Regions from separate parts of the Shewanella sp. DW31 genome, predicted to be linked through region 1. Evidence: riboswitches for the same ligand, from Rfam matches in the RefSeq annotation. Region 1 holds a riboswitch; the other holds the start of a gene.
The links. A riboswitch is a leader RNA that binds a small molecule or an ion and turns the genes downstream of it on or off. The one in region 1 is predicted to bind cyclic di-GMP.

Region 1 (4,431 bases):
GCCGAGTACAACGGGCAGGCGCGGTACATCATTGCCGCGAATGTTGAGTAGCCAGCAGAAAGAATCTAAGGCGGCGATTAAGGCAACATCACCACCGGCTTTTTTTACTAAGGTACCAATTTCAATGCGTTTTTGCAGGCTGGTTTTACCTGCACTCTCGTTGCTAAACAAAGTGATAGGCGCGTTCGACTGTGCTGGGCGATTCTGCCAATGCAAATCGATAGGGTTTTGTTCAACTGCAACTAATTCGATTTGGGATTTATTTAAGGTTGCTTTGGCATTTTCATACCAAGCTAAGGTGTGTAAGCGCGCATCGAAGCCGACGCGTGACCCCGCTGGTAGCGTGTCACATAACCACTCAATTTGTGGTGTATCGGTTAGGCTTTCATAACTGAAAAGTGTGGCATCGACTTGCAAACGAACTTGAACCGTATAGCGGCCATCGGTAAATATTGCGGCTTTATCTTTCAATACGATAGCCATACCCGCCGAACCGGTAAAGTTGGTTGCCCAGTACAAACGTTCGTTATGTGCTGGCACATATTCGCCCAGATATTCGTCGGCACGGGGAATAATAAAAGCATCGAGATTAGCAGATGTTAATTCGTTACGAATAGCACCGAGACGGTTAGCGATTGATTGTGACATATGGGCTCCAATTAAGACTGGCATGCTATGCGAGTCGGTAGGCGAAGATCGCCTAAGGATGAGTAGGTTTATGTTGATTTGAGTTTTAACCGGCTCGGATTATCGCAAGTCTAGCGCGCTAGATGCAAGGGTAGCGAATAAAGGATTTTGTATACAATCGTGAATTTGTGCAGGTAAGACGCTTGAGGTTATGGGGTTTGTTGTTAATTTATTTATGTGATTTTGAGCATGGAAAGTGAATTAAATAAAAGGTTGGTCATGTTTTAATTAGGACTTGTTCCTTACAAATTAGCAACTTAAGTTTTATTCAATCGCTAACATTTGGACCCTATGCTAACATTTGCCATCTCTACTCGGGGTCAGAGTGGGGCACATGTATCAGTGGAGTAAGCGATGCAAATACTAACAATAGATGTGGGCGGTACCAAAGCCCTGTTCGAACTTCAGCTCGCGGGACATACAGAACAATATAAAATCCCCACAGGTGAAGGTTTTAAAATTGAAGAGTTAAATAATCAAATTGCGGCGTTTGAACGTGATTATGATTTACAGCATTACCAACTAGCGATTGCCGTACCTGGACTGGTACAAAATAATCGTTTGGTTTCTTGTAAATCTTTACCTGGACTTAATGGATTGAGCTTCGATACAGTCAAAACCCAGGGTAAGCTTAAGTTTATCTGCAACGATATCGATGCGGGTATGCAAGCGATTTGTGATGCCAAATATGCCTGTGAGTTATTGGTCATGTGCGGCACTGGGATCGGTATGTCTATTGCTTTTAATGGACAAGTCTTTACGGGAGCGACGGGCGTGGCGGGGGAGTTGGGGCCTTGTCGCGTGATGACCGAATCTGGCGAGTTTAGTTTAGAGCAACTGGCCAGTGGCGATTCAGTGCGCAGCCGTAAAATCTCCACTCAGGATGATTTATATCGCGCGGGCAGTTATCTCGGCATGGGATTAGCGTGGGCGGTTAATTTATTTAATCCCAATCGAATTTGGCTTGCTGGCGGTATGATGAATAGCGCTCCTTACTACAAAGGCTGTCTCGAAAGCTTAAAGCAAATGGCATTGAGCGCGCCCTTAGCTGAGATGAAAATCAATCGTGTCGATGATATGGAAACCTTGGTTTGCCGCGGTTTATCAGTGATGCTCGCAAGGGACTACCCCCGCGCATAAGGATCATCATGTTGCTCGACAATGGTTTGCGCCATGAATGTTTAGTGATTGAGGTTTAGCAGCATAAGCGACGTAAATTGTGAAATATAAAGCAGGACTTATGATGCCTTTGGCATATCGAGTCCTGTTTTTTTATTTTTAAAGTATTCAGATAATCCTCATTACCCAAAGTAAATATTAGCGATAGTTTAATTTGCATAATTCCTTTCTTATCAGATGTCTAGTTCTATTTACGATTTTAGCCAATAACACAGTTGATAATATTTTGTTGCAATTTTATTGCGCTTACGCTTATTCTGATATTTGCAATGACAACGTTGTCATTGTGTGTAAAAGGCAAACCAGTTGAAAAACTGGGACGCAAAGCCTCCGGTCTAAGGGTTCGTCTGTACCTATGATAGCGGGGATACCACAGGTTTTTCTTCGTGCAGTTGTCAGTCGTTTTGCATGGTTTTAAGAGAGTGCTGTTTCCTGTCTACGCTTTGTTTGTCTTATTGATTCATATAAAAATTCAATAGGGATATCTCATGTTCAAGACTCAAATTTCAACATCAGCCTTGCTAGTGGCATCAGCGCTGGCATCTACCATCAGTGCCAGCGTTTTTGCAGCGGCGCCCGGTAAACCGACTTTAGGTTGGGGCGAAACTAAGTTCGCTATTATTGAAGTGAATCAAGCGGCTACCGCTTACAATCAATTAGTTACGGTGAAAGATGCCGCCGATGTCTCCGTCAGTTGGAACCTTTGGAGTGGCTATGTGGGCAATAAAGCCCAAGTGTTGCTCAACGGCAATGTGGTTTGGGAAGGTCCATCTGGCGCGTCGGGAACCGCTAACTTTAAGGTGAACAAGGGCGGCCGTTATCAGATGCAAGTACAACTGTGTAACAGTGATGGCTGTACGGCGAGCGATGCTAAACAAATCCTGGTGGCTGATACCGACGGCAGCCATTTAGTGCCACTCAATGCTCCCCTAAAAGAAAACAACCGTCCCTATGCTAATAAATCAGGCAAAGTGGTGGGAGGTTACTTTGTCGAATGGGGCGTATACGGCCGTAAATTCCCGGTCGATAAGATACCTGCGCAAAACTTAACCCATATTTTATATGGCTTTACCCCAATTTGTGGTGGTGATGGCATCAATGATAGCTTGAAAGAAATCGAAGGCAGTTTCGAAGCGTTGCAACGTGCCTGTAGTGGTCGTGGTGATTTTAAAGTTGCGATTCACGATCCTTGGGCAGCGATTCAAATACCGCAGGCGGGAGTGAGTGAGCATTCAGATCCTTACAAAGGTAACTTCGGTCAATTGATGGCACTTAAGCAAGCACATCCAGATTTGAAGATTTTACCTTCGGTCGGTGGTTGGACCCTCTCGGATCCCTTCTTTTTCTTCGGTGATAAAACCAAGCGCGATATCTTTGTCGCTTCGGTGAAAGAGTTTCTACAGACATGGAAATTCTTCGATGGCGTTGATATCGACTGGGAATTTCCAGGGGGGAATGGCGCTAACCCAAATTTAGGTAATGCCAATGACGGTGAAACCTATGTGACTCTGATGCGTGAACTGCGGGCGATGCTTGATGAACTAAGCGCCGAAACGGGTCGTACCTATGAGCTGACCTCAGCTATTAGCGCAGGTGACGATAAAATTCACAAAGTCGATTATCAGGCTGCTCAGCAGTACATGGATTACATCTTCTTGATGAGTTACGACTTTAATGGTGGTTGGACTAATACTGAACTCGGCCATCAAACCAATCTGTATGAAGCGAGTTGGGATCCTAATACTCGTTACACCACAGCTAATGGCGTTAATGCGCTGTTAGGCCAAGGCGTGACCCCTGGGAAAATTGTGGTCGGTGCCGCTATGTATGGCCGCGGCTGGACAGGTGTTAATGGCTACAGTGGTAATAATCCTTTTACGGGGACGGCAACGGGCAAAGTGAAAGGTACTTGGGAAGCTGGTGTGGTGGATTATCGTCAGATAGCGAACGATTACATGGGAAGTGGTTGGACTTACAGCTATGACGAAACGGCCGAGGCGCCATCTTTGTTCAAGGCATCTACTGGCGATTTAATCACTTTCGATGATGCTCGTTCAGTTAAAGCCAAGGGGCAATATGTGCTTTCTAATCAACTTGGTGGGCTTTTTGCGTGGGAACTTGATGCCGATAATGGTGACATTCTGAATGCCATGCACGAAGGTTTAGGCCATGGTGAAGGCACCACTCCGCCAGTGAATAAAGCGCCCATTGCCAATGCGGGCGTGGATGTGAATGTCACAGGTCCCGCCGATGTGACGCTCAATGGTAGCGGTTCGCGCGATCCTGAAAACGCTGCCTTAAGCTATCTCTGGACTCAAGTCTCTGGGCCAAGTGTTGCCATCGCGAATGCGGATATGGCGAATGCGACTATTCAACTGGGAGCAACCCAAACCGATGTCGCCTATGGTTTTAGCCTTAAAGTCACCGATCCTGAAGGGCTATTTGCCAGCGATACTGTGCTGGTGACGAACAAGGCTGATACGCCTAATCAAGCACCTGTAGTGACTCTGGCTCCGACTGCGACAGTTGAAGCGGGTAAAACCGTCAGTATAGTAGCGAGTGCCT
Region 2 (4,431 bases), on a different contig from region 1:
CTAGTCAGCAGGAGATCATAGGGCAATCCACACAGATCCAATCGCTAAAGCAGCAGATAAGTGCCGTGGCAGGCACTGATTTATCGGTATTAATTACTGGCGAAACTGGCGTGGGTAAGGAGTTAGTGGCCGCGGCGATACATAATCAATCGACCAGAGCCGATAAATCACTTATCTATTTAAACTGCGCTGCATTGCCTGAGTCCGTCGCCGAAAGCGAGTTATTTGGGCATGTAAAAGGGGCATTTACGGGGGCAATCAGTCATAGGCAAGGCAAGTTTGAACTCGCTGACAAGGGGACCTTGTTTTTAGATGAAATCGGGGAGCTTCCCTTGGGGCTGCAAGCTAAGTTATTGAGGGTTTTACAATACGGTGAATTACAGCGAGTGGGCAGTGATAAGAGCCTAAAAGTTAATACTCGGATTATTGCTGCCACTAATCGAATTCTGCACCAAGAGGCAACGGAAGGGCGCTTTCGTTTCGATCTTTACCATAGGTTGAGCGTATTTCCTATCCACGTAGCACCATTAAGAGAGCGTGGGCAAGATATTGTTATGCTGACAGGTTTTTTTCTTGAACGTTGTAAAGCGAAGTTAGGACTCACCCATATCAATATCACACCCGCAGCGCAGCAGTTATTAGAGCAATACACATGGCCGGGTAATGTGCGTGAGCTAGAGCATGCGATACACAGGGCTGCGGTGTTGGCGAAAGCCGAGCTAAAAACGGCTTACATCAGCTTAAGTGATAAACATTTTCAGCTCGATTCTTTGATGAATCAAGCACACAGAACAGTCGACGAAGATAGGCCATCAGATGCCGCAACGCCAGCCAGTGAATTAGCATTTAGGTCTGAGTCGGCCTGTCGTGAGCGACAATCGCAAGATAATTCCAGTGTTATACTGGGGCTTAAGGCGGCGACTGAGAGATATCAGCGTCAACTTATTCGTCAAGTTTTAGCCGCGAATCAACAAAATTGGGCTGCGTGTGCAAGAATATTGCAAATCGATACAGGTAATTTGCACCGACTTGCAAAACGGTTAGGTTTAAAAGAATAAAATATTGCGTGAAGAAATTTTATTCTGCAGCAAAACCACAGCCTCGATTCTTAGAAGAACAGTGTTGCTACGCCTAAGAGTGCGAACAATACCGCGCAGCCACGGTGTATCCACAACATAGGTAATTTTTCGGCGCTGAAGTGGCCTGCGATCACTACGGGTACGTTAGCAAGCAGCATGCCTAAGGTTGTGCCTGCAACCACCATAGTTAATGAATCGTATTTTGCGGCTAATACCACAGTTGCGATTTGCGTTTTATCCCCCATTTCGGCGATAAAAAACAGGATAAAGGTAGCGAGAAAGGGGCCCATTTTATAGAAACGGCTCTCTTCTGCATCGACTTTATCTGGGATTAACACCCAAAGAGCGATCGCGAAGAAGGACGCAGCCACTAAATAACGTGCAAGATCTGGGCTTACCCAGTTAATGGCCCATTGACCAATCCAAGCGGCGGCAAAATGGTTAAATAATGTCGACAGCAAAATACCTAAAATAATGGCGGTTTTATTTTTAAATCTTGCGGCGAGGATTAGTGCAAGTAATTGAGTTTTATCACCAATTTCGGCGATAGCAACCGTAAAGGTTGAGGCAAGTAGGGCTTCCAAGTGTGATCCTTTAGGGGTGGTTATGACATAAGCACAATAAACCGTCCACCCCTAGGTGCGGTAATTGTGCTCAGGTCTTGCTGGGCAAATCTATGATTTGCTGTGAACACCATGGCATGTTGCCAAGTATGTTGATGTTCACCCTAGATGACGATGGTTCGAAATCCAGTTAGCTACTCCCCCGAAGCGAGGTGGGCATTATACCTAGGTAAGATTTAGTTTCAAGCACGAGTTTATAACAGTAGGTGCTGATAAATGTTTGACGGGTGTCAGAAAAATACCGATTCACATTCTGTAACTTAATGAATATAAATGAATTATTTTTTGACAACGTTGTCTTTTGTTGCTAATTTAGCCAAGTCATTTCTACTTAGTTACATACTGTTAACTCGTAGTGACTCAATGATAACGACTGTATTTGGCAAACTAATTGAAAAGTTAGGACGCAAAGCTTCCGGTCTAAGGTTGTAAATGGATTTTTTAGTGAACTAAGATAGCGGAGTTGCCGCAGAATTCGATTTCTGTGAAAGATAAACGACTGCTGTTTAATGCTGTTGTTTGCCCAAATACCACTTTTATATCTAAGCCTATCATTATGTTTAGGATGATAGGCAATCAATGGAGTGCATTAAAGTGGCAAATCCTACTGTTTTTTCCCCTATTTCTAAATTGAGTTTATTGGCCGCGGCAGTAATGGCGACGAATGCGTTTGTGAGTATCTCTGCGCAGGCGCACGGTTATGTTGTGGCACCTGAATCGCGTTCATATGCCTGTAAAACAGGTAAAAATGCCAATTGTGGTGCGGTGCAATGGGAGCCGCAAAGTGTTGAGGGGCCATCGGGTTTTCCTGAATCAGGTCCTGCTGATGGCAAATTGGCGAGTGCTGGCAATGGTGCTTTTTCACCTTTGGATGAACAAAGTCCGAGCCGTTGGGCAAAGACGGATATTAAAGCGGGCTGGAATAAGTTCAGTTGGCAGTTCACAGCAAACCATGTCACCCGTAATTGGCGTTACTATTTAACTCGCCAAGATTGGAACCCAAACCAAGCTTTGAGTCGAGCGAGCTTTGACTTAGCACCCTTTTGCGTAGTTGATGGTGGTATGGAACAGCCGCCTAAGTTAGTGACCCATGACTGCTACGTGCCAGAAGGTCGCAGTGGTTATCAAGTGATCTTGGCCGTGTGGGAAGTGGGAGATACGACGAATAGTTTCTACAATGCTATCGATGTGAACTTGGGCTCGGGTCCTGTTGTGCCGAGTGAATGGCAAGATGTGGGGGATATCAATCCGTCACTCGATCTAAAAGCAGGCGATAAAGTGATGACCCGGGTGTTTGACGCCAATGGTGAGCAAGCGGCTAAGCAAACAGTCATTACCATTAGCGATGCGACTCAAGGTGATAAACAAAATTGGCCTTTCCTATTAGCAAGCGCGATTAATGCCCAGCAGTCCCAGTTAAAAGCGGGACAAAAAAATGCATCGGGTGTGATTGAGCCTGTGTATGGCAAAAACGACATTTTTACAGCGAAAAACTCAGGTATTGAGCGTGTCGAAGTGGGATTTGATTTAGCACCTGCTCCGGGCAACAGCCTAGAAGTCACTTCACTTGCTGACGATTATCAAATTATCGACGGTGCGGCGAAGGTCAGCTTTGATGTGAGCAGTAACGCCGAGATGCTAGTGTCAGCGTATTTGTTTAGCCATGATGGCACCGCGTCAGGTTTTGTGAGCCAAACTGTTAACAATACCAGTGCTAGTTTAGTGTTAGACGTTGTTGAGCCTAAAGCTGGGCATTATCATTTGCAGGTAAAAGCTGAGCCTAAACAAGGTGATGTTATTCAGCAGAACTTTGATCTCTTCTTAAAGGATCAAGCTCCTGCACCAGAAGCTGATTTTGTATTCCCAGCAGGCGTGAAAGGTTACGTTGCAGGTACTACAGTGTTACAGCCTAAAAATGGCAAAGTGTATCAATGTAAGCCATTCCCTTATAGCGGCTATTGCGTGCAGTGGTCGGCTTCTGCCACAGGATTTGAGCCAGGTGTTGGCGCTTCTTGGGCTATGGCGTGGACTGAGCTGTAAATTAACTTTTTGAGCTAATCAATTCTCAACATGATGTGATTGGGCTTAAACATATTCACTGTGTTTAAGCCCTTTTTGTCTGCATCGGATGGAAAAAGACCGGCTTTATTTTGATTCGAGCCTAATACAAGATTACAGGTATTCTCAACAAAGGTAGCGATTTTGTTGGCTTGTATATTTTCGTTTATCACAGCGCTATTAAGTTGTTACCGTACCGTTTGCTACCCTTCTTTGTTCACAACTGGCTTGCCCACTGGGTTTGGCTCTGTTAATGTCCCAAACTATCTATTTAATCGATGCTTATATCGGTACATTAATTTGGGCTATCACAATTGAAAGTCATGCCATTTTTCAATAATCGATTTAGTTAGCCTCAATGGCTACTGGGTTGAAACATTCAAAAGCTATTGGGGCCAATTGATCTGCTAGGTCGAGATCTGATTGGATGCTTTAAGTGATGTGTCGCTTATTTCGATTTAAGACGCAAGGCTTTATCGGTTCAAATCTTACTCAAATAAAATAATAATTAATTATTGAACAGGACTATTGTGTGAATTCAAAAATGTTAGGCTCGATCGCCATCGTTGCCGGGACGGCCATTGGCGCAGGTATGTTAGCGTTACCTTTAGCCACAGCGGCTTTAGGTATTATCCCTGCTTTAGTGTTACTCGTCGTTATTTGGGGCGTGT

Region 2: another riboswitch for cyclic di-GMP. It lies ahead of gbpA (N-acetylglucosamine-binding protein GbpA); the one in region 1 lies ahead of GWI56_RS18560 (glycosyl hydrolase family 18 protein).

The regions. Positions count from the first base shown of each region.
Region 1 covers NZ_JADWMP020000026.1:34,614-39,044, reverse strand. The annotation lists gene GWI56_RS18570 (aminopeptidase P family protein) at 1-648, opposite strand, end outside; gene GWI56_RS18565 (ROK family protein) at 1,042-1,827, shown strand; cyclic di-GMP riboswitch class I at 2,153-2,241, shown strand; gene GWI56_RS18560 (glycosyl hydrolase family 18 protein) at 2,355-4,431, shown strand, end outside.
Region 2 covers NZ_JADWMP020000012.1:3,631-8,061, forward strand. The annotation lists gene norR (nitric oxide reductase transcriptional regulator NorR) at 1-1,058, shown strand, start outside; gene GWI56_RS11475 (TMEM165/GDT1 family protein) at 1,109-1,663, opposite strand; cyclic di-GMP riboswitch class I at 2,074-2,173, shown strand; gene gbpA (N-acetylglucosamine-binding protein GbpA) at 2,297-3,742, shown strand; gene GWI56_RS11485 (aromatic amino acid transport family protein) at 4,305-4,431, shown strand, end outside.